Regions from separate parts of the Anaerobacillus sp. ABA4_114 genome, predicted to be linked through region 3. Evidence: riboswitches for the same ligand, from Rfam matches in the RefSeq annotation. Region 3 holds a riboswitch; each other region holds the start of a gene.

Region 1 (7,747 bases), 2.5 Mb from region 3:
GGCTGCCGAAAGAAACATTTGTCGATTTAATACTATGGGCCGTACCGATCGCTATTATTTCGGCCAGAATTTATTATGTTATCTTTCAGTGGGGTTACTATAAGGACAATCTGGGAGATATCTTTGCGATTTGGGAAGGCGGAATCGCGATACACGGTGCATTGATCGGTTCCGTTATTACTGCTCTCGTTTTTACTCAAAAGCGCGGGTTATCTTTCTGGAAAATTACTGATATCGCAGCTCCAAGTATTATCCTTGGACAGGCGATCGGTCGATGGGGAAACTTCATGAACCAGGAAGCTCACGGTGGAGAGGTGACGAGAGAGTTTCTTGAGAACTTAATGCTTCCTGATTTCATTGTAAATCAGATGTTCATCGAAGGTACGTATTATCACCCTACCTTTCTATACGAGTCGTTATGGAATTTAGTAGGCTTTGTTATTTTAATCCTTCTACAAAGAACGAACGTTAAACGAGGAGAAGTCTTCCTCTCCTATGTAATCTGGTATTCCATCGGACGTTTCTTTATTGAAGGGTTAAGAACGGATAGTCTTATGCTAACGGAGTCGCTCAGAATGGCTCAGGTTATTTCAGTCGTGCTCATTATCGGTGCGATTATCACAATTGTTTACAGAAGAATGAAGAAGAACCCTAAACCGTACAACGATAAATCATAAGAGGAGGGTGAGTATGGGAACGCTGAAACGTGGATTAAAGACGGGCCTCCAAACAACATGGGAGCTTGGAAAAATTATATTCCCAATCACTCTTCTTGTTACGATCTTAAGGTATACACCCGTCCTGGAATGGGTGATCAGTTTAATCGAACCTGCTATGAAATGGCTTGGTTTATCAGGCGAAGCAGCCATTCCGCTCGTAATCGGGAACTTCTTGAACCTTTATGCAGGAATCGGAGCAATTTTGACCCTTGATCTTTCTGTCAAAGAAGTGTTTATCCTTGCCGTCATGCTTTCTTTTTCTCACAATTTATTAATTGAATCAGGCGTTGCTGCTAAGGTCGGTGTCAAGCTGTGGGTTATTTTATGTGTGCGGATCGGTCTTGCGGTTGTATCAGGATTCATTATAAACCTTGTTTGGCAAGGCGGGAATGAACAAGCTGTCTATGGCTTAGTTCCTCAATCTAGTGAAGAAGTAAACGGGTGGGGGCTGATTTTACTTCAAGGTCTTGAAAAAGCTTCGATCGGTGTTCTTCAGCTCGCCCTCATCGTGATTCCGTTGATGATATTTATTCAAGTTATGAAAGATCGCGAATGGCTCAACGTGTTCTCGAAGTGGATGGCACCTATCACTAGGAGCCTTGGTATGAGAGAAAATACGTCGACTACGCTAGCAGCAGGGCTTGTTTTCGGTCTAGCTTATGGAGCGGGAGTTATGATTCAGGCTGCAAAAGAAGATGGTGTGAAGAAAAAGGATCTTTACCTCGCGTTTATTTTTCTAGTAGCGTGTCATGCTGTTATTGAAGATACGCTGATCTTTATACCACTAGGAATACCAGTTATCTGGCTCTTATTGGTGAGGCTGATTACTGCCGTCCTGTTAACGGTAGTGATTTCGATTATTTGGAAGCGTAAGGATACACGTGTTTCACACAGAAAGGAACCTTTTTATGAACATTGATACGATTTTATTTGATTTAGATGGAACATTAATCAATACGAACGATTTGATCATGGCATCGTTCAAGCATACGTTCGAGCATTACTACCCAGGACTGTATTCCGATGAAGAACTTGTGAACTTCATTGGAGAACCGCTCTATCACACGTTTGAGAAGCATGATAGAGAACGAGCGGAAGAGATGGTACAGTTTTACCGAAATCATAATATCGAAAATCACGATCAACTCGTAACGGAGTTCGATGGTGTATTTGAAACGGTCAAGACGTTGTCCGAAAATGGATACAAGCTTGCGATCGTGACGTCTAAGATGCGGAACACAGTGGAGATGGGATTGAAGCTGACAAAGCTGGATCAATTTTTCCCTGTAGTCATTACAGTCGAAGAAGTAGAAAATCCAAAACCTCATCCAGAACAACTGAATACTGCGATGAAAATGCTCGGTTCTAGTCCTGAAAATGCGATCATGGTAGGCGATAGCCAATATGATATTCTTGCTGGGCAGAATGCCGGTGTAAAGACTGTCGGTGTATCATGGACGATAAAAGGGCGAGAGTTTTTATCTTCTTATAATCCAGATCATATGCTTGATCATATGTCAGAGCTTCTTTCAATCGCTGGAGTAGGCAAGTGAGAAATACCGAGCGTTACCCTGTCGAAGGAAGCAACGCCCTATGGCAAATTTATAAAACGGTCCCATTCTGGAAAGTTGTAAAAAACTTCGCTGTGATACAAATAGCACGGTATACGCCCTTCATCCCGATGAAGAATTGGTTATACAGGACTTTTCTAGGAATGAAGATCGGAGGAGAAACGGCTTTTGCGCTGATGGTCATGGTGGATATCATGTTTCCTGAGAGGATTAAAGTCGGAAGGAATTCCATTATCGGGTACAATACGACGATACTTGCTCACGAGTATTTGATCGACGAATATCGTCTTGGTGATGTTGTGATCGGTGATCGCGTGATGATCGGTGCGAACAGTACGTTGTTGCCAGGCATCACAATCGGCTCTGGAGCGATTGTCTCTGCAGGAACACTCGTGCACAAGGACGTTCCTGAAGGAGCTTTTGTAGGTGGAAATCCAATGAGGATCATTTATACAAAAGAAGAAAGAGAAGCAAAAGGCTTATAATACAAAGTACGTCGAAGTGGGGTCGATTAGGAAGATGTTACAGATGTCTTTCACCCCTAAAGACTATCGTGTATAATAAAACTTGCAATTACATATGTACTGATTCAGGTGTCTTCACGATGAAGACTTAATAGGGAAGCTGGTGTAAATCCAGCGCGGTCCCGCCACTGTAAATGGTCGTAAGCTGTGAAATCCACTGTTCATATCGAATGGGAAGGAGCAGTAAGCGATAACCATAAGCCAGGAGACCTGCCTGATTCAAAAGCACGAACAACCTACGAGGATAGGGATGTGCGAAGGAAGGTAAGTGTCATCTTGTGTATCATTCTTACTTTCATTCGGCCATCTCCATGCTCGTGCGTGGGGATTTTTTTTGTTTCATCATACATTTTAGGAGGAGAACTACACATGAAGAAGCTTTATTCATTGCTCGTATTATTACTACTCGTTACAGGAATCATGGCCGGTTGCGGATCAGATAATTCATCTGAGAACAATACTAACGTAAGTACAGAAGAGAATCAGAATACAGAAGATAGCGCTTTCCCAGTTACCATCACAGATGCGCTCGATAAGGATGTAACGCTAGAAGAAGATCCAGAGAAAATCGTTTCCTTAATTCCAAGTAACGCAGAAATCCTCTTTGCACTAGGTGCAGGTAGTGAAGTAGTGGGTGTTTCAGATTTTGCGAACTACCCAGAAGAGACTGCAGATATTGAGAAGATCGGTGGGATGGAATTTAATGTTGAAAAGATTATCTCATTAGATCCTGACCTTGTCCTCGCTCACGGCTCTAGTGCTCATAACTCAGAAGCTGGTCTACAGCAGCTCCGCGATGCGGGAATTGCTGTTCTAGTCGTTAACGATGCAAAAAGTTTTGATGAAGTTTACACATCGATGGAAATGATTGGACAAGCAACAGGCGAAACGGAGGCAGCTGAAGAGTTGATTGCCGATATGAAATCGAAACTAGAAGAAATCAAGTCAAAAGCTGAGTCAATCGAAGAAACGAAGAGCGTCTTTGTTGAAGTTTCTCCTGCACCAGAAATTTATTCTCCTGGTAAGAATACGTTCATGGACGACATGCTCTCACTTATAAATGCTACGAACGTTACGCATGACCAAGAAGGCTGGAACCAAATCGATCAAGAAGCAATTATTCAAGCAAATCCAGATGTGATCATCACCACATACGGCTACTATACGGAAAAGCCAGTGGAACAAGTGCTGAGCCGTGATGGCTGGAAAGATGTCACCGCAGTGAAAGAAGAACGAGTTGTCGATGTTCACTCTGACCTTGTTACACGCTCTGGTCCGCGTCTTGTTGAAGGAGTAGAGGAACTTGCTAAAGCGGTTTACCCGGATGTTTTTACTGAATAAAGCAATCCCTTACGTTATAGCTAGTGGACTGCTAGTTGGCGCGATGCTGCTTGGTATCTCGGTCGGGACTGTCTCAGTTCCGATCGAAACAATCCTAAAATTGATGTGGGCTGAGGTACTGAACCTACCGTCAATGGGTGAAACGGACCCTATGTTCACGACAATCGTGTTGGACATCCGGCTGCCTCGTGTCATCTTAGCAGGACTTGTCGGTGCATCACTAGCGGTTGCAGGAGCTGCCTTTCAGGGTCTTCTTCGTAATCCATTGGCAGATCCTTACGTACTCGGTGTCTCATCAGGTGCATCTGTCGGTGCAGTGCTCGTCCTCTTTTTTAACTTGTCACTGCCGTTGATCGGCATGTTCACACTGCCAATTATGAGTATTGCTGCTTCGATCGTTACCATTTTCCTCGTCCTTTTCTTTGCGCGACAAATCGAACGTTCGATGCGTGTTGAAACGATTATTCTGACGGGGATCGTGTTCAGCTCTTTCCTTGGGTCGTTGCTATCTTTAATGATTGCTTTAACAGGAGAAGAGCTTCGCCAAATCATCGGTTGGCTTCTTGGAAGTGTTTCGATGCGAGGGTGGGAATATATCGCGATTATCTTACCGTTCTTCGTGATCGGAGCGTGTATTTTGCTAGTTAGTAGCAAGGAACTGAACGCGATGTCTTTTGGTGAAGAACGTGCACAGCATATAGGGGTCAACGTAGCTAAGAGGAAGCTGTGGATATTAATAGGAGGCTCGATACTAACTGGAGGCGCTGTAGCTGTTTCCGGTACGATCGGTTTCGTCGGTCTTGTGATTCCTCATCTTACGAGACTATTATGGGGGCCAGATCATAGACACCTTCTACCATTATCGATCCTGCTTGGGGCTGCTTTTCTAATTGTAACGGACCTTATTTCAAGAATCATTATCTCACCTACGGAACTACCGATTGGAGTCATTACGTCATTGATCGGAGCGCCAGTGTTCGCAATCATCTTAATTCGAAGACGGAAAGAAAGAAGAGGGTAAGTATGTTAACGGTGAATCACGTAACAGGAGGATATCCAGGTCACGAAGTGCTCCATGATCTCTCATTCGATGTAAAAAGAGGAGAACTGCTTGGAATCGTAGGACCGAACGGTAGCGGGAAAACAACGATATTCAAAGTGATCAGCGGTATTTTAAAAGCAGATAAAGGAGAGGTGCTTTTAAAAGATAAGGCGATCTCAAAGTACTCCGCAAAGCAACTAGCAAAAGTTCTCGCTGTGCTTCCACAGCATGCTGAACATGCTTTTCCATATACAGTGAAAGAAACCGTCTCACTCGGCAGGTATGCCCACCAGACTGGATGGTTTCAGATGTGGACTGAGCGTGATGAAGCAGTTGTCCAGAAGACGATGGAGCAGACTGGAATCAAAGCTTTTCAAGACAACTACGTGAATGAACTTTCAGGTGGTGAACGTCAGCGCGTTTTCCTAGCTCAAGCACTCGCACAGGAGCCGGAAATTCTGTTGCTTGATGAGCCGACGAATCATCTTGACCTTTCTTATCAGAAAGAGCTTCTCGATTTGTTAAAAAAGTGGACGAGGGAACAAGGGCTTACGGTCATCTCAATTTTTCACGACTTGAACCTTGCTGGTTTGTATTGTGACCGCCTTTTACTACTTGAAGATGGCAAGGTGAATATGCACCACAAGCCGAACGAGGTACTGGATGAAGCGCGTATTCAGTCGGTATATCAAACGAATATTGAAAAACATCCGCACCCTACTGTACCAAAACCTCAAATGCTACTATTACCAGAGAAACAGGGTGAAGACCTCGATGACCTAGTTATCGATGAACGGTTATTAATGTCTAATGAAGAAATGATTCAGCTCAAGGCTCCGTTCCCTCTTCGGACGATGTCTTCAGGTGTCGTTGGCTCTGGAACGGGATGGTACAACACATTTGTTAATCGTCACGTCGATAAGAGCTACAGTTGTTCGAACCATCGTGAAGAAATGGAGGCGTACCTTAAAAGTCATCAGATCGATCCTGTTGAAACCGTTGGGATGATGACAGCTGTTTGTCTTGAAGATGTGTCTTATCGACTCATTGAGGATGACGGTGTTTCTGTATTTGTTGTCGTTACAGCTGGAGTGGGCAATGCTGTAGATGCATCGCGAAGTGTTGAGCACGTGTATGAACCGTTGCCTGGGACGATCAATACGTGGGTGTTTGTGAATGGTTCACTGACTGATGAGGCTTTCATACAAAGTATCATGACAGCAACAGAGGCAAAAGTGAAGGTGATGCACGATCATCATGTGAAGGACGCTATAACCGGATCGTTCGCGACAGGTACCTCGACAGATAGCATTTTGATCGCAGCGACACAGCGTGGGAAGCGCCTTCCGTATGGAGGTACGATTACGACCCTAGGAAAGCTCATCAGTCAGGGAATTTACCTGTGTACATCAGAAGCACTCAATAAGTATCGTAAAAGGGTGTCGGAATGATCCTAAACCACTTGATTGCGCTAAGCATTGCCTTTTTTTTAGATCTCATATTAGGTGACCCGCCAAAGTTGCCACATCCTGTTCGGTGGATTGGTTCAACCATTGCATTTCTTGATCATCGTTTGAACAATGGATCGTATCGGAAGCTAAAAGGTGTTGTGATGATGCTCACGGTACTGACGATTGTTGTGGGCATAACGGTGGCTTGCGTGCTTCTTGCTTATTCCCTTTCTCCCTTATTAGGAATAGCTCTTGAAGCGCTCCTCATCGCAACAACGGTATCACAAAAAAGTCTTCGGACAGCGGCGCTTGAAGTATTCGAACCTCTTCAAAAAGGTGAGAAGATGGAAGCGAGGAGAAGGCTATCTTACATTGTTGGACGGGACACTGACCAACTGGGAGAAAGCGAGATTGCAAGGGGAGCAGTTGAAACTGTCGCAGAAAACACGAGTGATGGCGTCACAGCACCTCTTTTCTGGGCGCTTTTCGGAGGTGCTGCAGGTGCTGTGGCTTATCGCGTGATCAATACGTGTGATTCGATGGTGGGTTACCAAGATGATAAGTATTATGACTTTGGATGGGCATCAGCAAAATTGGATGACGTAGTAAATTGGCTTCCTAGTAGAATGACTGCCTTTTGCATGCTTTTATCAACAAAGCCGAAGCAGCAGACGATGAAGGGTACGTGGACCATTCTTTTCAGGGATGCTAAAAAGCACCCTAGTCCAAACAGTGGTTGGGGAGAAGCTGCAACTGCAGCTCTTCTTGGCGTTCAATTGGGTGGAAGTAATTCATATCGTGGTCAGGTTTCGAATCGCGCTAGGATGGGTGACCCGATCGTTCCGCTCCATTCATTACATATTCCTCAATCGATTTCCATCATGCATCGCACATCACTGTTGTTTCTCATCATTTTATGGATTGGAGGACTCATTTTTGACGCTACCTTCCCATGGTTCTAATCCTCATTATTTATACAAATCTCTTAATCTAACAAAACCAGACCGCTATAGTGATTTTAGTGCAAATCTTAATCCTATTGGGCCACCTCTAGAACTGAAAGAACGGTGGAATGATTCATTCGAAGCGATCACCACGT
Region 2 (7,747 bases), 2.4 Mb from region 3:
CCGCCCGTTCTACCGCAGGAGTCCGCGATCGTCTCTCCTACTCAATTTGAATATATCCAAAAAGAACATCCCGTCCCAATGGTTTAACAGAGATCCTGACCATCCCTTTGTCTATCAACGACTAATCCAAAACCTTACTTTCTCTACATGCTAAGAACCTACTAAGATAAGTAAGTTCTTCTACAACTCATCAAAGCCATTATCATCCGATACCTTTGTATACTGCCTGGATTTCTGTTCGAAGAAATCGCTCTTTCCAGAATTAACATCTGCATACGCCTTAATCCAACGCATCGGATTTTCTCGATAGCCTTCAAATGGCCGGTCGATTCCAAGTTGGTTGACACGTTTATTCGTCATAAACTTAATGTAATCATTAAGCTCATTTTGTGATATCCCAATAAATTTATTTCCTATGATCGCTTCCCCCCACTTCATCTCTAACTCCGCCGCTTTCTTAAATGTATCCTTAATAAATCGATGGTTTTCCTCCGTGTTCAGGTGAGGTTGCTCATTGAACAGTTCTTTTACAATGTTCGCAAATAATGTGACATGTAGCTGCTCATCACGATTAATATAATTGATCATAGTCGAGGTCGATACCATCTTTTGATTGCGGGCGAGATTATAGAAGAACGCGAATCCCGCATAGAAAAACAAGCCTTCTAAAATAACGTCGTATACGATCGACTCAAAAAACGTTTGAGGCGTTGGGTCTTCTACAAACCTCTCGTAACCTGAAGCAATGAATTCATTTCTCTCAAGTAAGATCTCGTCATGCTTCCAATATTCAAAGATTCGATCCTGCTCCTGTTTTGAAACTAGTGATGAAAGCACATAGCTGTAAGATTGATTATGGATAACTTCTTGGAAAGAAAGAACCTGCATTAAGGCAGATAAACTAGAATCTGTTAAATAATCAGCTACTTTACTCGAATAATCGGTTTGAATGGAATCAAGAAACGCTAGTAGACCAATAATTTTCTTGAACGTATCCTGTTCATCGTTGGATAAGGAGTCCCACTGTTTAACGTCTGAAGACATGTTGATTTCAAACGGCGTCCAAAAATTACCCAACATGTTTTTATACATTGGATACGTCCAATTGAATCTTGTATCGTCCCAGTTTAAAACGTTCGAACTTTTGCCATTAATAATCCCACTAGAGCGATTGGGAGCTGAAATATCATAGATTTTTCTTTTTTGGATTGTATTCATACTTCTTCCTCCTAACTTGAGCAGCTTTCGCAATCTTCGATATCTACTGATGTACTTCTCACGTAATAAGTGGTTTTTAGTCCTTTTTTCCATGCTGTCATGTGTATGTTCAACAACTCTTTGGCTTTAATCGTGTTTTGAACATAGATGTTAAACGAAATAGACTGATCGACATGGCGTTGACGCGCAGCATTTTGTTCAATGCTCCATAATTGATCGATATAATAAGCCGACTTATAATACCAGGTCGTTTCAGGTGATAAATCAGGTGCTGTAACAGGAATCTTGTAATCTTTCTTTTCCTCTGAATACTCTTTACGAAAAATTGGATCGATCGATGCTGTGGAACCTGCTATTAAACTTGTGGAGCTATTCGGTGCAACAGCTAGTAGATTAGCATTGCGTAGACCTTGCTTCTTCACTTTTTCTTTCAGTGTTTTCCACTTTTCATCGTGATAGTTTCTACGATCAAAATAAGCGCCAGTATGCCAGTCCGATTTCTCGAACATCGAGTAACTACCTTTTTCACGAGCTAATTCCGAACTCGCTTCAATCGCTAAATAATTGATCGTTTCATAAAGATGATCCGCAAACTCAACAGCTTCATCCGACTCCCAAACGAGCTTCTTCTTCGCTAAGAGGTGGTGCCAACCGAAAGTCCCAAGTCCGATCCCTCTATATTTTTCATTTGTAAGTTGAGCCTGTGGGACTTCAATCGTGTTGCAATCGATCACATTATCAAGCATTCGAACTTGAATTGGGATTAGCCTTTCAAGAACACCTGCTGGAACTGCTCGACCTAAATTAATACTCGATAGATTACATACCACATAATCGCCAGGATTTTTGGTAATTACGATCTTTCCTTCGTTTGTTATTTCTTCTTCCACAGTCGTCGCGCTCATGTTCTGCATAATTTCAGTACATAAGTTCGAGCTGTAGATCATACCTGCATGCTTATTCGGATTCGCTCGATTCACAGCATCTCGATAGAACATAAATGGCGTACCTGTTTCTAACTGCGATTTCATAACGCGTTTCATAATATCGATGGCTGGTATAGTTTTACGAGATAATGTATCACTGTTTACACACTGCGCGTATTTTCTCCTAAAATCTCCATCTCCATCGCCTTCACGTTCATCGTACGCATCTTCAAGTGAAAAGCCCATCACTTTCCGAACTTCATGAGGATCAAACAAATGCCATTCACCACGTTCTTCAACGGTTTCCATAAATACATCCGGTATACACACCCCCGTAAAAAGGTCATGTGTTCTCATCCTCTCATCACCGTTGTTCAGCTTTGCATCAAGAAATTCAATGATGTCTCGATGCCAAACATCGAGATAAACGGCGACGGCACCTTGTCGCTGTCCTAGCTGATCCACACTTACTGCAGTGTTATTCAGTTGCTTCATCCATGGAAGTACACCAGAAGAGTTACCTTTGTATCCTTTTATGTCACTGCCTCTAGCTCGAATCTTCCCGAGGTATGCACCGATTCCACCTCCGTTTTTTGACACTGTCGCAATGTCAGTGTTGCTGTCATAGATGCCTCGCAAGCTATCATCTACCGTATCGATAAAACACGAACTAAGTTGACCATATGTTTTCCCTGCATTCGCGAGAGTAGGTGTAGCAACTGTCATATACAGATTTGAAATGGCCCAGTAGGCTTCCTTCACTCGTTCCAAACGTTTATCTTCCGACTCCTTCATCATCAGCATCATCGCGATAATGAGAAAGCGCTCCTGAGGAAGTTCCATAGTGTTTTTTTCAAAATCTTTTGTGAGATATCGATCTGCAAGCGTTCTTAAGCCGATATAGGTAAAAAGATGATCACGATCTGGAGCTATGTTTGCTGCAAGGTGTTCAATTTCTTGTTCGCTATAGTTTTTAAGGAGATCCGCGTTGTAGATTCCTTGGCCCGTAAGTCGTTTCAATAGGCGATGAAATGTCCCTTTACCATACACCTGTTCTTCTCCACGAATTTCCAAAGCTCTGTCATAAAGTGACTGAAGATGAAAAGATGCTGCTACATATGTCCAATCTGGTTCTTCGGCTGAAATGCGCTCGAGCGCATTTAAAATCAACATGTGTTCAACATCGCCGTCCGACACTTCTCCAGATATACCGCTTCCTAATTTGTTAAAAAACCCTTCACTATCAAGATTTGAAAAACGCTTAAGAATGTTTTTGGCTTCTATTATGATCTCATGTTCCTCTAGAGCAATCGTTAAACTCATCTAACCCTCTCCTTTTTTTAGCAAAATAAAAAAGCTCACTCTTCTATGAGTGAGCTTTTGAGAATACGACAAGGGTAGAATCCAGGGATAACCCTGCATCCTTTCTGCCACTTCTCATCCTCAATCCCCGAAGAATAGAAACGTTTCTGAGCATCGGCAGGTCTACTGGCTACGTGCTTCTTCCTCAGCAAGCCTTCCCGGATCATCATCCAGTGGCATTTGCTTCGTCCACACGACAGTTGCGGGGACAGCTCCGGATTAAAACCGGATTCCCTATTAAGTCGTTTCACGACACCGCATACTCAATCACTATTTAATTAACTACCATAAAGTCTATATATAGTATCTAATCTAAAAATAAAACACTAAATATCGATGTATTTATCTTACCGCACATTCTGTAATCTAACAAGAAGAAAAAATCAATCAATGTGTGATTAGGTATAAAGTCTTTCTATAGCCTAACACTATCTTTCATTTTCAGCATATATTGTTTATACCTAAAAATGTTTCCTTAAGGAAAAAGGAGATAAGCTTATGAGTAAAAAGCAGCACACATGCTTAAAGAAACTAGCCGGATATACACAATTGTGTTATAAAATGGGATTGCTCAGTGAAGAAGAAAGTAAGGAGATCATGAATCACTTATCACAAAAATCATGAGAATAAAAAAAGAGATAGGAAACCCTATCTCTTTACGTTAGCTTACCTTTTCAATTAATGCAGTAAGTATTTCATCTTTCTTTTTCGCTAATGCCAATGCTTCTTCACGTTTCTCTTTCATTTCACTGAACTTTGCTTTCATTTCATCTTTCTCTTCATCTGTAAGCTCAGGTCTTTCGCCACTATCTTTCCATTCTTGTTTTTGTGCTTTCAATTTCTCATGAGCAGCCTTTGCTTCTTCATGAAGTGCATTTAACTGCTCATTTACGTCGGCTAACTCAGTTTGTAATTCTTCAACGCCATCAATTGCTGAGGCATTTTTATCGAGCAATAAATCGATTAGCTTTTCTTGTTTCTCAAAAATCGATCCCATTAATTCATGATTTTCATTTCCTTTTTCTTCTTTATGAAAACCTCGCTTATGGTGATGCCCTTTCACCTGTCCTTGTTCCTGAACTACCTCAGTACCGTCTACTTGTGCACCCTCTTCAGATGCCGCGTTTGCACTCACACCAGCTATTCCACCTGCAAGTACAACTGAACCTGCAATACCTAGTAACCACTTTTTCATTTTTTTCGATCTCCCTTCAAATTATTATCCTTACACACTTAATTATGGACAATAATTGTGGAAGAAATTGCGAAAAAAGTGTGTGAAATTGTGTGATTTTATTTCCTTAGCTTTTCAATGACGTTGTCATCCATACTCCTCACGTGCAAATCACGTTGAGGAAAGGGAATTTCAACATGATGATCAGCAAGCACCTTATTTATTCGGAAATTAAGATTACTCTTTGTCACGACCGCCGCTTTTGGAGAAGAAATCCAAACGAACAACTGAAAGTCCAAGGATGAGTCACCGAACCCGATGAAATTTACAAACGGTTCTGGTTTTTCAAGTACATACATTGAATCTTCTTTCTCATCTTTTGCAACTTGATGGAGCAGTTCTCTTACAAGTTCAACATCTGAACCGTAAGCAACGCCGATCGGTACGACGAGACGCAATCGATTATCTCCGTAGGAGTGGTTAACGACCTGTTCTTCTATAAAGTAAGAGTTAGGCATGATGATTCGTTCATTATCAAGCGTCCGTATAATTGTTGCTCGCATTTTAATTTGCTCAACATCTCCGATAATGTCATTAATTATCACGCGATCACCTACTTTGATGGGGCGCTCGAATAATATAATAAGACCTGAAATGAAATTGTTAGCAATGTTTTGCATACCAAAGCCGATTCCTACGCCTAATACACCTGCGAAGATGGTCAATGCGCTTAAATCGATTCCAACAGTAGTCAAACTAATAATCACTGCTATTACCATCAAGGTATAATGGAACACTCGATTAAATGTAAATTGCAACCCCGTATCTAATCGATAGTGGTCATACAAAGGGGGCATCAGTAGTGAGGTGAATATCTTTGACAGCCTGTTCGCAAGCGTAATGATAAACAATGCGATGAGAAGAAGCAGCAAAGATATTTCAACATCACCGATCGTGAACAGCTCACGGCTCATCCAGGCATACTCAGAAAAGTAGAGAAGCAAGAAAACGATGATGGCATATAGCGTTAGCCAGTTTAGGAATGAGAGGACTGCATGCTTACTCTCCTTTTTTTCTAAACCTTTTCTTTTAAAGAACAGCGCTTTAACGATGAACCTAAACAAAAGGATACCTATGATAACACCAATCGTAATGAACGTGTCTTTAGCGATTGAACTTTCAAAGAATGGAAATAAAAAAGTAAAAACCTCCTTTAGCAAGAATTGTGAATGATCACTTGTAACCTATTCCGTTATCAACACGTTATGTTGTATATAGTGATCTAGGGGGTTAAGGAATGAGAAAGTATTTACTATTTAGCTTTGTTATAGCAATCCTTATACTTACTGCCTGCAGCTCTAATCAACAGTCAGAAAGTGGTGACAGTGGAGAGCCACTCTCAGAAGAGATGGATAGAAGTGCAGGCGAAACAAAAGAAAGCGCTTCTGAATCCAGCTCTTCGAACGAAACGATGAAGATGCCAGAACTTCAAACAGATCGAAAAGTTATCTTTAACGCTAATTTATCTTTAACTGTAGATGATCTTTCTGATGCCACAGGCCGATTGAAAGAGCTACTCGAAGCAAACGGTGGGTATATTGTAGAATCAAGAACGTTCTCTGAAGAAGAGATCAACTACGGTTCGATGACAGTCAGGGTCCCTCAAGATAACTTTTACCCTTTTCTTGATGAAGCTGAAACAATTGGTAAAGGTACACCAGAAAAATCGGTTACTGGAACTGATGTTACAGAAGAGTTTGTAGACTTAGAAGCAAGGCTGAAAGCAAAAGAAGATGTGAGAGATAGGCTCCAATCATTTTTAGAAAAAGCTGAAAAAACGGAGGATCTGTTGGCTATATCAAACGATTTGTCTCGAGTTCAAGAAGAAATCGAGCAGTTAAAAGGGCGTATGAACTATTTAAACAATCAAAGTGACTATTCGACCGTGACTGTTTCATTAGAAGAAAAGAAAATTAAAGTCCCTGCTTTCGGAGAAGGTGATAAGAGTACGATCGCCGAAGCAAAACAGTTGTTTATGAATACAGCAAATGGAATTCTATCCTTCTTCTCTAAGACAGTTGTTGTGCTCATTGGATTATCTCCTGTGCTCGTGCCACTTGCAGCTTTAACCCTATTTTTCTTCATACGCAATCGTAGAAGAAAAAAAAGTGATCCAAACATCCATTGATATCGTTAGCTTATTAAATCCACAATAGAGCAAACGAGGTGATACGATGAAAGTAGTCATGTCTCTAGTTACTGCAGTCATCATCTTTCTTCTGATTGCTGGATATACCAATAACTATTCATCAACAGCTGAAACAGGTTCAGAACCAGTTAAGAAAGTAGAAATTGAAAATGGTGACGTAGCGTATGACAACGTAAAACAATCGATCGATGAAAATGCAAATAGAATTCCAGAGTCGAGTGAAGAAGGTATAATCCCTGTATCTGTCGAGATCCCTTCTATTGAAGTTAAATCAAAAGTTGAGAATGTAGGTATTTTGGAAAACGGACAGATGGGTGTTCCATCCAACCACGTAAATGTCGGATGGTTTGAACCTGGCTTCAAGCCTGGCACGACCGGAAATTCCGTCATAGCAGGACATGTAGATAGCAAATCTGGACCATCTGTTTTCTATCACCTTGAAGATCTATCAGAAGGTGATGAAGTATACGTTACCGATAAGGATGGAGAAACACTTACGTTCGTTGTAACAGGGAAAGAAAGGTACCCATTTCAGAATGCACCTATTGAAAAAATCTTTGGACCAAGTAATGATGCAAATCTGAACCTCATCACGTGCACCGGTAACTTCAGTCAGTCTCATGGAACACACGAAGAACGCCTCGTCGTGTTCACTGAGCTCAAAGCAGAATAGTAATAAAACAGAAAAAAGACGCTTCTCCTATTCTATAGGACGAAGCGTCTTCAGAGTGTAGAGAAAGTCTCGAAAGTAGTCGATCATTTCCATTCTAATTAATGTTGATGGATAGTGAACTATCTGCCTGTTAAACCATTGGACGGAAAGGTCGTTTTGGATAAATTCTCATCAAGTAGGAGAGA
Region 3 (7,747 bases):
TCATACGATACAGGTGAGCCTTCTACAATCAACGTAATCGGAGATGTAGTAGGTAAAACAGCGATCATTATCGATGATATGATCGATACAGCGAAAAACGTGACGTTCACTTCTCAAATATTAGAAGAGCACGGTGCGAAAGAAGTGTACGCGACATTCACGCATCCAGTCCTTTCAGGCACGGCTACACAAGAAATTGCACAATCGAACATTAAAGAAATCGTTGTGACGAACACGCTACCTCTACCGAAGAGCGGTGACATCGATAAGATCACAGTCCTTTCGATCGCACCATTGCTTGCAGAAGCAATCCGCATCGTTCAAGAGAAACTGTCGATCAGTAAGATTAGAAAATAACTTGTGAAGAAAGAAGCTGACAGTTCAGCTTCTTTTTTTGATTTGCAGGATAGAGAGGGAAAGGGAGAAATCAAAAAGGCTGAGTGAATGTTCCATTCACTCAGCCTTTCGACATAAAGCGGGTGGTGCCTGTCACTCGCCCTTCATTATATGGTCGATTGCGTGTGCGACACCGTGCTCTGTATAAGATTTCGTAATCCAGTCTGCTGCTTCTTTTACGGGCTCCTGTGCGTTGCCCATCGCAACACCGAAGCCAGCTTCACGAATCATCGCGATATCGTTCATACTATCTCCAACAGACATCACTTCGTCCATGGAAAGATCAAGCCATTTCGTTACTTTGCGTAGCGCAGCTGCTTTGTTTACACCTGCAGGGTTGATTTCCATGTTAGTTAAACTAGAGTTTGTGACTTCTAGTGCATCGTTGCTCATCACTTCATCTAAAATAACTTGGCGCACGTCGTCGTCTTTCACATCGAAACCGAATTTCAACCAGTCATATTCATGAAGATCTTTCTCGAACGGAGTATTCGAATTAAATACTCCTTCAGTTGTGGAAGACCAGAACCAAACATCATGCTTTTTCTTAAGATCCCAAAGGTTCGCGACAATCTCACTATCGAGGTGCGTACTGTCAACAAGGTTGAAATGCTGATCATAAATTTGACCCCCGTTTACCGTGATCAAGTAAGCTGATTCGCCTAATTGTTCTGCAATCTCACGACAGAAAGGGAGAGAGCGCCCAGTGCTGATCACAACATGATACCCAGCTTCTTTCGCACGGCGCACTGCGTCCTCATTTTCCTTCGACACTTCGCCGTCATGATTAACGAGCGTGCCATCCATATCTAACGCGATTAACTTTATCTCTTTTTTCATCTCATCCACTCCTATCTTTCGCTGACTCTATTCTAATACAAATGAAACGAAATCTGTAGTCGAGTGGTTTTTTATAGGCAAAAAAAAAGAGAACCTGATGAATAGGTTCTCTAAGGGTATTGAGTTTTAGTAAGTTCTGACAACTATTCCTCTCTCTTCTTCCCAAACACTTTCTTCGAAGCACCTTTGATCATTTTCTCAGCCTTATCTGCCGTTTTTCCTACAGCATCTGTGCCAGCTTTACTCACATTCTTCACAAAATCAGTAGACGTATCAGAGACCTTGCCAACGAGACCGCCTTTTCCGCTAACAGACTTCACCATATCATTAACTGTATCCGCAGATTTATTCACAAGATCGTTTGCTTGTTTGGAGGTTTTCTTCACCAGGTTTTCGTCTTGTTTCTTTTGATCAGAAATAAGATCTCCTCCTTAAAAAATGAAATTCATTACTATACATATGGGTGAATTCCAGTGAATATGCGTCTTTTTTTCATTTTATATTATGCGCTTCGCGTGTGAGTGGTATGATGAGTAGAACTTATGTTTGTAAGTTAGGGGGCAATTAGCAATGAAGTTAACGCAAGAAACCCAGTATGTGAAACGTCTCAATGTAAAGGAAGATGAGATCCCTTCATATGATTTCTTTCCATTTGATCTCCCGGTAATTAAGCATTTTAAGGAGCTTTTGTTTCACCCGAACGTGACGTACATCGTTGGTGAGAATGGGATGGGGAAATCGACGCTGCTTGAAGGGATGGCGATTAAGTATGGGTTCAATCCTGAAGGCGGGACGCTTAACTTTAATTTTTCGAGCTATGATTCTCACTCAAACTTAGATCACTATTTGCGACTGGCAAAAGGCGTTTATAGGGCGAAGGATCATTTCTTCTTCAGAGCGGAAACGTATTATAATCTCGCTACAAATATTGAAGAGTTAGATGCTGATCCGTTTGCGGGGGCAAAAGTCGTCGATGGGTTTGGAGGCAAATCGCTCCATCAACAATCTCACGGAGAATCCTTTTTCGCGGCTTTTACCAATCGTTTTAGGGGAGAAGGGTTATATATTTTAGATGAACCTGAGGCAGCACTTTCTCCCATCAGACAGCTGTCGATGCTTGCCCGCATCCACGAACTGGTCGGACAGGGGTCTCAGTTTATTATCGCCACACACTCGCCGATCCTTATGGCATACCCAGATTCGAAAATGATTGTGCTGAGTGAAGATGGAATGACTGAGACAACATTAGAGGAGACGGAACACTTTAAGGTGATGAAAGAGTTTTTTGATGATAAAGATCGGTTGCTGCATCATTTGTTTCAGTGAACGAGTTTGACAGATCTTCAACGATAGGAGATAGTAATTTTCAGGTAAGGATTTTCCTTACTAACTGAATAGGCCTTATGGTGGCTTTATTAAAAGCTGAAAAGGGAAGTTTGGTGAAAATCCAGCGCGGTCCCGCCACTGTGAAGAGGAGGCATATCGCAATACCACTGTTGTTTAACGGGAAGGGCGATGTGCTGAAGAATCGAAGTCAGGAGACCTGCCATAAGGAAGAGCATTGATTCCTACGGGAGATAGGAGGGTGTTACGTGGAAAGTACTAACGGATACTGTTTGGTGGTTCCGTGATTTCGTGACGTTTATATCCTGCGCATCTTCAACTTGGAGATGTGTTTTTTTGTTGAAAAAGTGAAGGAGGAACGCAATCATGGAATCTTTACCAGTAAGCTATTCGAAAATGACACAAACAAGGTTAGTGTTACCGCCAGATACGAATCATTTGGATACGATTTTTGGAGGAAAAGTGTTAGCATACATCGATGAAATCGCAGCATTAACGGCTATGAAACACTCAAATTGTGTGGTCGTGACGGCATCGATCGACTCTGTTGATTTTCTATCATCCGCGAAAGTTGGAGATGCGTTAACGCTCGAGGCTTGTGTCACGAGGTCCGGTCGAACATCGATGGAAGTGTATGTGAAGGTGTATGCAGATGATCTTCTTCACGGGAGAAAAGTGATGACGACAGAATCGTTCTTAACGATGGTTGCGGTCGACTCAGAAGGGAAACCGAAAGCCGTGCCAGGCATCCTACCTGAAACGGATGAAGAGAAGAGGCTGTACGACACTGCGCCTTCAAGGAAGGAACATCGTCAGAATCGTTCAAGGTTAAGGTAATAATGGAGGGTCCCTCAGGTAACGAATTCCTGAGGGGTTTGTTTATTTTTGCCAGATTAAAAGGGAGAGCGCCTTAAGAATCGAAGTATGTATGGGGCATAATGTAGGAGGGTAAGTATGAAGCGCTACCGATTTGGTCGAGGTAAAGAGATTACGAAGTTTGATAGTAAGCATGTGGTGATTTCGCCTATTACGAGAATGATAGAAGAAGAGGTCGATGTGATACAGATCGCTTGTATGCATCTTGGTCGTGATGGATTACTCGGAGGTCATGAAGCTGTGGTGCCACAAATGTTCCTCGTGCTAGAAGGAGAAGGAATCGTGAAGGGCGGCGATCAAACTGCTCGTATACAAAAAGGAGAGCTCGCGATGTGGGAAAGAGGGGAATGGCATGAGACGTCGACGGAAGATGGCATGACCGCAATCGTTATAGAATGTGACAAGCTAAAGCCGTTCAGTGGTTTACAGGAAATAACAGATGAAGGGAATTAAGCTTGTTTTTATAGTATTGCTAATCATCGTCAGCGGCTGTCGTTCTGCTGAACCAGCCGAGGAAACGCTTTTTCAGTACAAAGATTCATACATAGGAGACAACGGAGCGGTTGGTGCGATCTTACGAATGCTGCCTGGTAGCACGGAGTTAAAAAGTTTATCGCTGCAAACAAAAAGCGAGCCATATGGCTTAACAGCTTATTATTCAAAAGCGCTACCAGAAGAAGAGCAAAGAGAAGCGTTTCTATTCAATGCAACGTTTCTTTTCACGTTGATTCAAAATGCTGAGGTCGTTTCTGCTGATTACGATGGCGAGGTATTATCGGTTACGAGAGATGAGTTTCAAGCTTGGTATGGTGAGAATCTTTTTGAAGCTGCTTCAGAAGATGAACTGATCGATCTTGCTCAGCCAAAGCTTGAAGACTCGGAGCAAGTCAATCAATTTTTTGAAAACCAAACAGGAGTGAATGAGCGTGACTGATTTTTATTGTGATGAAGTGTTGAGTGGAAATACTGCTGTTCAAGTCGTCAAAGAGACGGAAAATATCTTTTCCGGAAAGGCGTTGAGTTAAGCGATGATCATCATGATCAATGGCGCGTTTGGAGTTGGAAAAACGACTGTTGCCAATGAGCTTCTAAACAAAATCGATAACAGTATGCTTTTTGATCCAGAAGTGGTCGGAGGGATGCTCAGTGCGTTGCTTCCTTCATCGATCAAAGAAGAAGAGGCACTTACGGGTGATTTTCAAGACTTGGAATTATGGAAAGAGTTCACCGTCTCCATTGCAAAGCGGACGGCAAAGCACTATCAGAAACACCTCATCGTCCCGATGACGATTCGAAAACCTGATTATTTTCATTCTATCTTCGATGGATTTAAACGAATCGATCCTGAGACGTTTCATTTTTGCTTAACAGCTAGTAAGGAAACGATTACCACAAGACTCCTGAATAGGGGAGAAGCTTATGGAAGTTGGTGTTTTTACCAAACCGATCTGTGTATAGAGGCTTTTTCTTCTGGAGGATTCGGGGAATATATTTCAACTGAGAACCGACGAATTGAAGAGGTTGTAGACATTATTATGAAAAGGTTAGTGATGCCGATTCTTTAGAATAGGGAGGAGCATGTGTGTTGGGTAAGCCAAAAGTTCTGGTGTTCGGAACGTTTCATATGAAGTATACGAAAGACCTTTATAAGGTGGATACGGATGATTTGGAAACGGAAAAGAGACAAGCAGAAATGATCGACATTGTTGACCGATTAAAACGGTTTGAGCCTACAAAGCTAGCATTCGAAATTGTAAAGAGTGAGAATGCTGGGCTTAATCAAGAGTATCAGGATTACGTGAATGGTAATGGAGAGCTCAGGGTCGATGAAGTGCATCAACTTGGCTTTCGTATCGCGTCTCAATTAGAGCATAAAAAAGTATATGCGGTCGATTGGATGGATACGGTCGGAAATCGAGCGCTAAGTGAGGTATATGATTGGGCAAAAGAAGAGCAGCCTGAGCTTTATGAATATATCAACAAAACGTATCCCTCGCATTCTCATAAAAGTCTGGAAAACAGAACGATACTCGAGCTTTTACATGAGATGAATTCTCCTGAAGAAGTGATGAAGAGTCACGAGATGTATATGAACATCGCTCGTATCGGAAAAGATGAGCAATACGTTGGCATCGATTGGGTCCGATGGTGGTATCAGAGGAACTTGATTATCTATCACAATCTAGCAGAGCTGTGTGAGCCTGGTGCTCGAACGTTGCTCATCATAGGGTCTGCTCACGTTCACCTCGTTTCACAGTTTTTAGAAGAAAGCGGTTTGGTTGAGGTAGAGAGAGTAGGGAACTATTTAGAGTGAAAAGGTGACGTAATGGAAAAGAATCTAGTCGTACAGCAGTATGATCAAGACTATCAAGAACAAGTGGTGGATTTGATTTCTACGATCCAACAAGATGAATTTCAAATCCCAATTACAGTAGAAGAACAGCCTGATCTATATGCGATCGCGTCGTTTTATCAAACAGGGAAAGGGAACTTCTGGCTTGCGATCTATAATGGACGTGTAGTGGGTACGATTAGCCTACTCGACATCGATAACAACCAGCTCGCACTACGTAAGATGTTTGTACATAAGGATTATCGAGGGAAGCCTCTTTTTGTCGCAAATAGATTGCTACAAGAAGCGATAAAGTGGTCGAGGGAGAAAGAAGTTCATGCCATATACCTTGGTACAACGCCGCAATTTTTAGCGGCACATCGATTTTATGAGAAAAATGGTTTTGTTCGGGTGGAGTTGGAAGACCTCCCGAAATCTTTTCCTGTCCTGGCTGTGGATAAAAGGTTTTATAGGTTGGGGATGAATCGAAAGGTAATGTAAAAAGGTTAAGGCAGATCCATGATGAATGGGTCTGCTTTTTTAATGCGTGACCTTATAATTTTTTGTAAAAAGGGAGTTGTGTCGTAAGGCGGGATGATGGTAGTATGAGTTAACTGAAAATTTAAACAATAGTTGTAGGGAGGCGACGTCCCAATGATGCCATTCGAGTTGCGAGAGTACCAGGAACGCATTCAGCTGACGAAGAGAAGGATGCTCGATGAAGGTCTTGAAGTTCTGCTTATAACGGACCCTGCGAACATGAATTATTTAACGGGGTATGACGGCTGGTCATTTTACGTGGATCAAATGGTCGTCGTGATCATCGATGAAGAGCAGCCGCTTTGGATCGGAAGAAAGATGGACGGCAATGGTGCGAAGGCAACGACATGGCTTCACCATGAGAACCTCGTAACGTATACCGATGATTACGTTCATTCGAACGTGAAGCATCCGATGGATTTTGTTGCGAAAACACTTGAAGAACTTGATCAAAGTACGCGTCACATCGGGGTAGAGATGGGGGCGTACTACTTCACCGCCTTAGCGTTTGAATCGTTGAAAAGAAACCTTCCTGACGCGAAGTGGAAAGATGCCACCCTCCTTGTGAACCGTGTTCGGATGGTGAAATCGAATCAAGAGATTCTATATATGAAAAATGCAGCCAGGCTCGTTGAACTCGGAATGCAAAAAGCGGTCGATACGATCTCTGAGGGCGTTCGAGAATGTGACGTCGTGGCTGATATTTATAGCAGTCTCATCAGTGGAACACCTGAATTTGGCGGAGATTATCCAGCGATTGTTCCGATGTTACCATCGGGGGAACATACGTGTACACCGCATCTCACATGGTCTGATAAACGGTATCGAAACAATGACCTCGTCATTATCGAAATTGCTGGCTGCTACAAACGATACCATTGTCCGATGGCGCGAACGGTCTCAGTTGGGACGCAAGATGAGAGAGTTCGAGACATTGGAAAAGTCGTGGTAGAAGGGCTCGATGAGACGCTCGCGTTCGTAAAACCTGGCGTAACGTGCGAAGAGGTTGAAGAAGTTTGGCGGAAGTCGATCGCTCGGCATGGCATCATGAAGGATTCACGCCTCGGCTATTCGATCGGACTAAACTATCCACCTGATTGGGGTGAACATACGGCGAGCGTTCGACAAGGTGATCAAACAATTTTACAACCGAATATGACGTTTCATCTTATTCCTGGAATCTGGTATCACGATTTTGGGATTGAAATCAGCGAATCGATCAGAGTCACGGAGAGTGGAAGCGAAGTTCTTGCGAATTTTTCAAGAAAGCTAATCGATGCAAAAGGCGTGTCGATGATGGGGAACGATGCAGTCTGAAAAAGGAGGAGATCGATTGTGAAAAAACCAGGAATGGGGACATCGTCCGTCTGGGCAGGGGAGAAAGAATACCTCTCTCATGGTGCGACGCAAGTTCCGGTC

The links. Region 3 has a riboswitch for cobalamin ahead of ACXAEY_RS16650 (acyl-CoA thioesterase). Riboswitches for the same ligand answer to the same signal wherever they lie in the genome.
Region 1: another riboswitch for cobalamin. It lies ahead of ACXAEY_RS03470 (ABC transporter substrate-binding protein); the one in region 3 lies ahead of ACXAEY_RS16650 (acyl-CoA thioesterase).
Region 2: another riboswitch for cobalamin. It lies ahead of ACXAEY_RS04025 (ribonucleoside-diphosphate reductase subunit alpha); the one in region 3 lies ahead of ACXAEY_RS16650 (acyl-CoA thioesterase).

Annotation. Positions count from the first base shown of each region.
Region 1 is NZ_JBSWUM010000001.1:725,203-732,949, forward strand. It holds gene lgt (prolipoprotein diacylglyceryl transferase) at 1-677, shown strand, start outside; gene ACXAEY_RS03455 (nucleoside recognition domain-containing protein) at 691-1,638, shown strand; gene ppaX (pyrophosphatase PpaX) at 1,628-2,272, shown strand; gene ACXAEY_RS03465 (acyltransferase) at 2,269-2,775, shown strand; cobalamin riboswitch at 2,865-3,046, shown strand; gene ACXAEY_RS03470 (ABC transporter substrate-binding protein) at 3,184-4,155, shown strand; gene ACXAEY_RS03475 (FecCD family ABC transporter permease) at 4,139-5,176, shown strand; gene ACXAEY_RS03480 (adenosylcobinamide amidohydrolase) at 5,179-6,648, shown strand; gene cbiB (adenosylcobinamide-phosphate synthase CbiB) at 6,645-7,610, shown strand; gene cobD (threonine-phosphate decarboxylase CobD) at 7,585-7,747, shown strand, end outside.
Region 2 is NZ_JBSWUM010000001.1:821,571-829,317, reverse strand. It holds gene ACXAEY_RS04030 (ribonucleotide-diphosphate reductase subunit beta) at 181-1,218, opposite strand; gene ACXAEY_RS04025 (ribonucleoside-diphosphate reductase subunit alpha) at 1,230-3,467, opposite strand; cobalamin riboswitch at 3,606-3,782, opposite strand; gene ACXAEY_RS04020 (hypothetical protein) at 4,005-4,130, shown strand; gene ACXAEY_RS04015 (hypothetical protein) at 4,168-4,701, opposite strand; gene ACXAEY_RS04010 (mechanosensitive ion channel family protein) at 4,800-5,900, opposite strand; gene ACXAEY_RS04005 (DUF4349 domain-containing protein) at 5,978-6,868, shown strand; gene ACXAEY_RS04000 (class F sortase) at 6,915-7,562, shown strand.
Region 3 is NZ_JBSWUM010000001.1:3,226,782-3,234,528, reverse strand. It holds gene ACXAEY_RS16670 (ribose-phosphate diphosphokinase) at 1-357, shown strand, start outside; gene ACXAEY_RS16665 (Cof-type HAD-IIB family hydrolase) at 490-1,236, opposite strand; gene ACXAEY_RS16660 (hypothetical protein) at 1,380-1,622, opposite strand; gene ACXAEY_RS16655 (AAA family ATPase) at 1,807-2,562, shown strand; cobalamin riboswitch at 2,624-2,801, shown strand; gene ACXAEY_RS16650 (acyl-CoA thioesterase) at 2,947-3,417, shown strand; gene ACXAEY_RS16645 (cupin domain-containing protein) at 3,535-3,909, shown strand; gene ACXAEY_RS16640 (DUF4825 domain-containing protein) at 3,896-4,390, shown strand; gene ACXAEY_RS16635 (AAA family ATPase) at 4,485-5,021, shown strand; gene ACXAEY_RS16630 (DUF5694 domain-containing protein) at 5,042-5,770, shown strand; gene ACXAEY_RS16625 (GNAT family N-acetyltransferase) at 5,783-6,289, shown strand; gene ACXAEY_RS16620 (M24 family metallopeptidase) at 6,446-7,645, shown strand; gene ACXAEY_RS16615 (cystathionine gamma-synthase family protein) at 7,664-7,747, shown strand, end outside.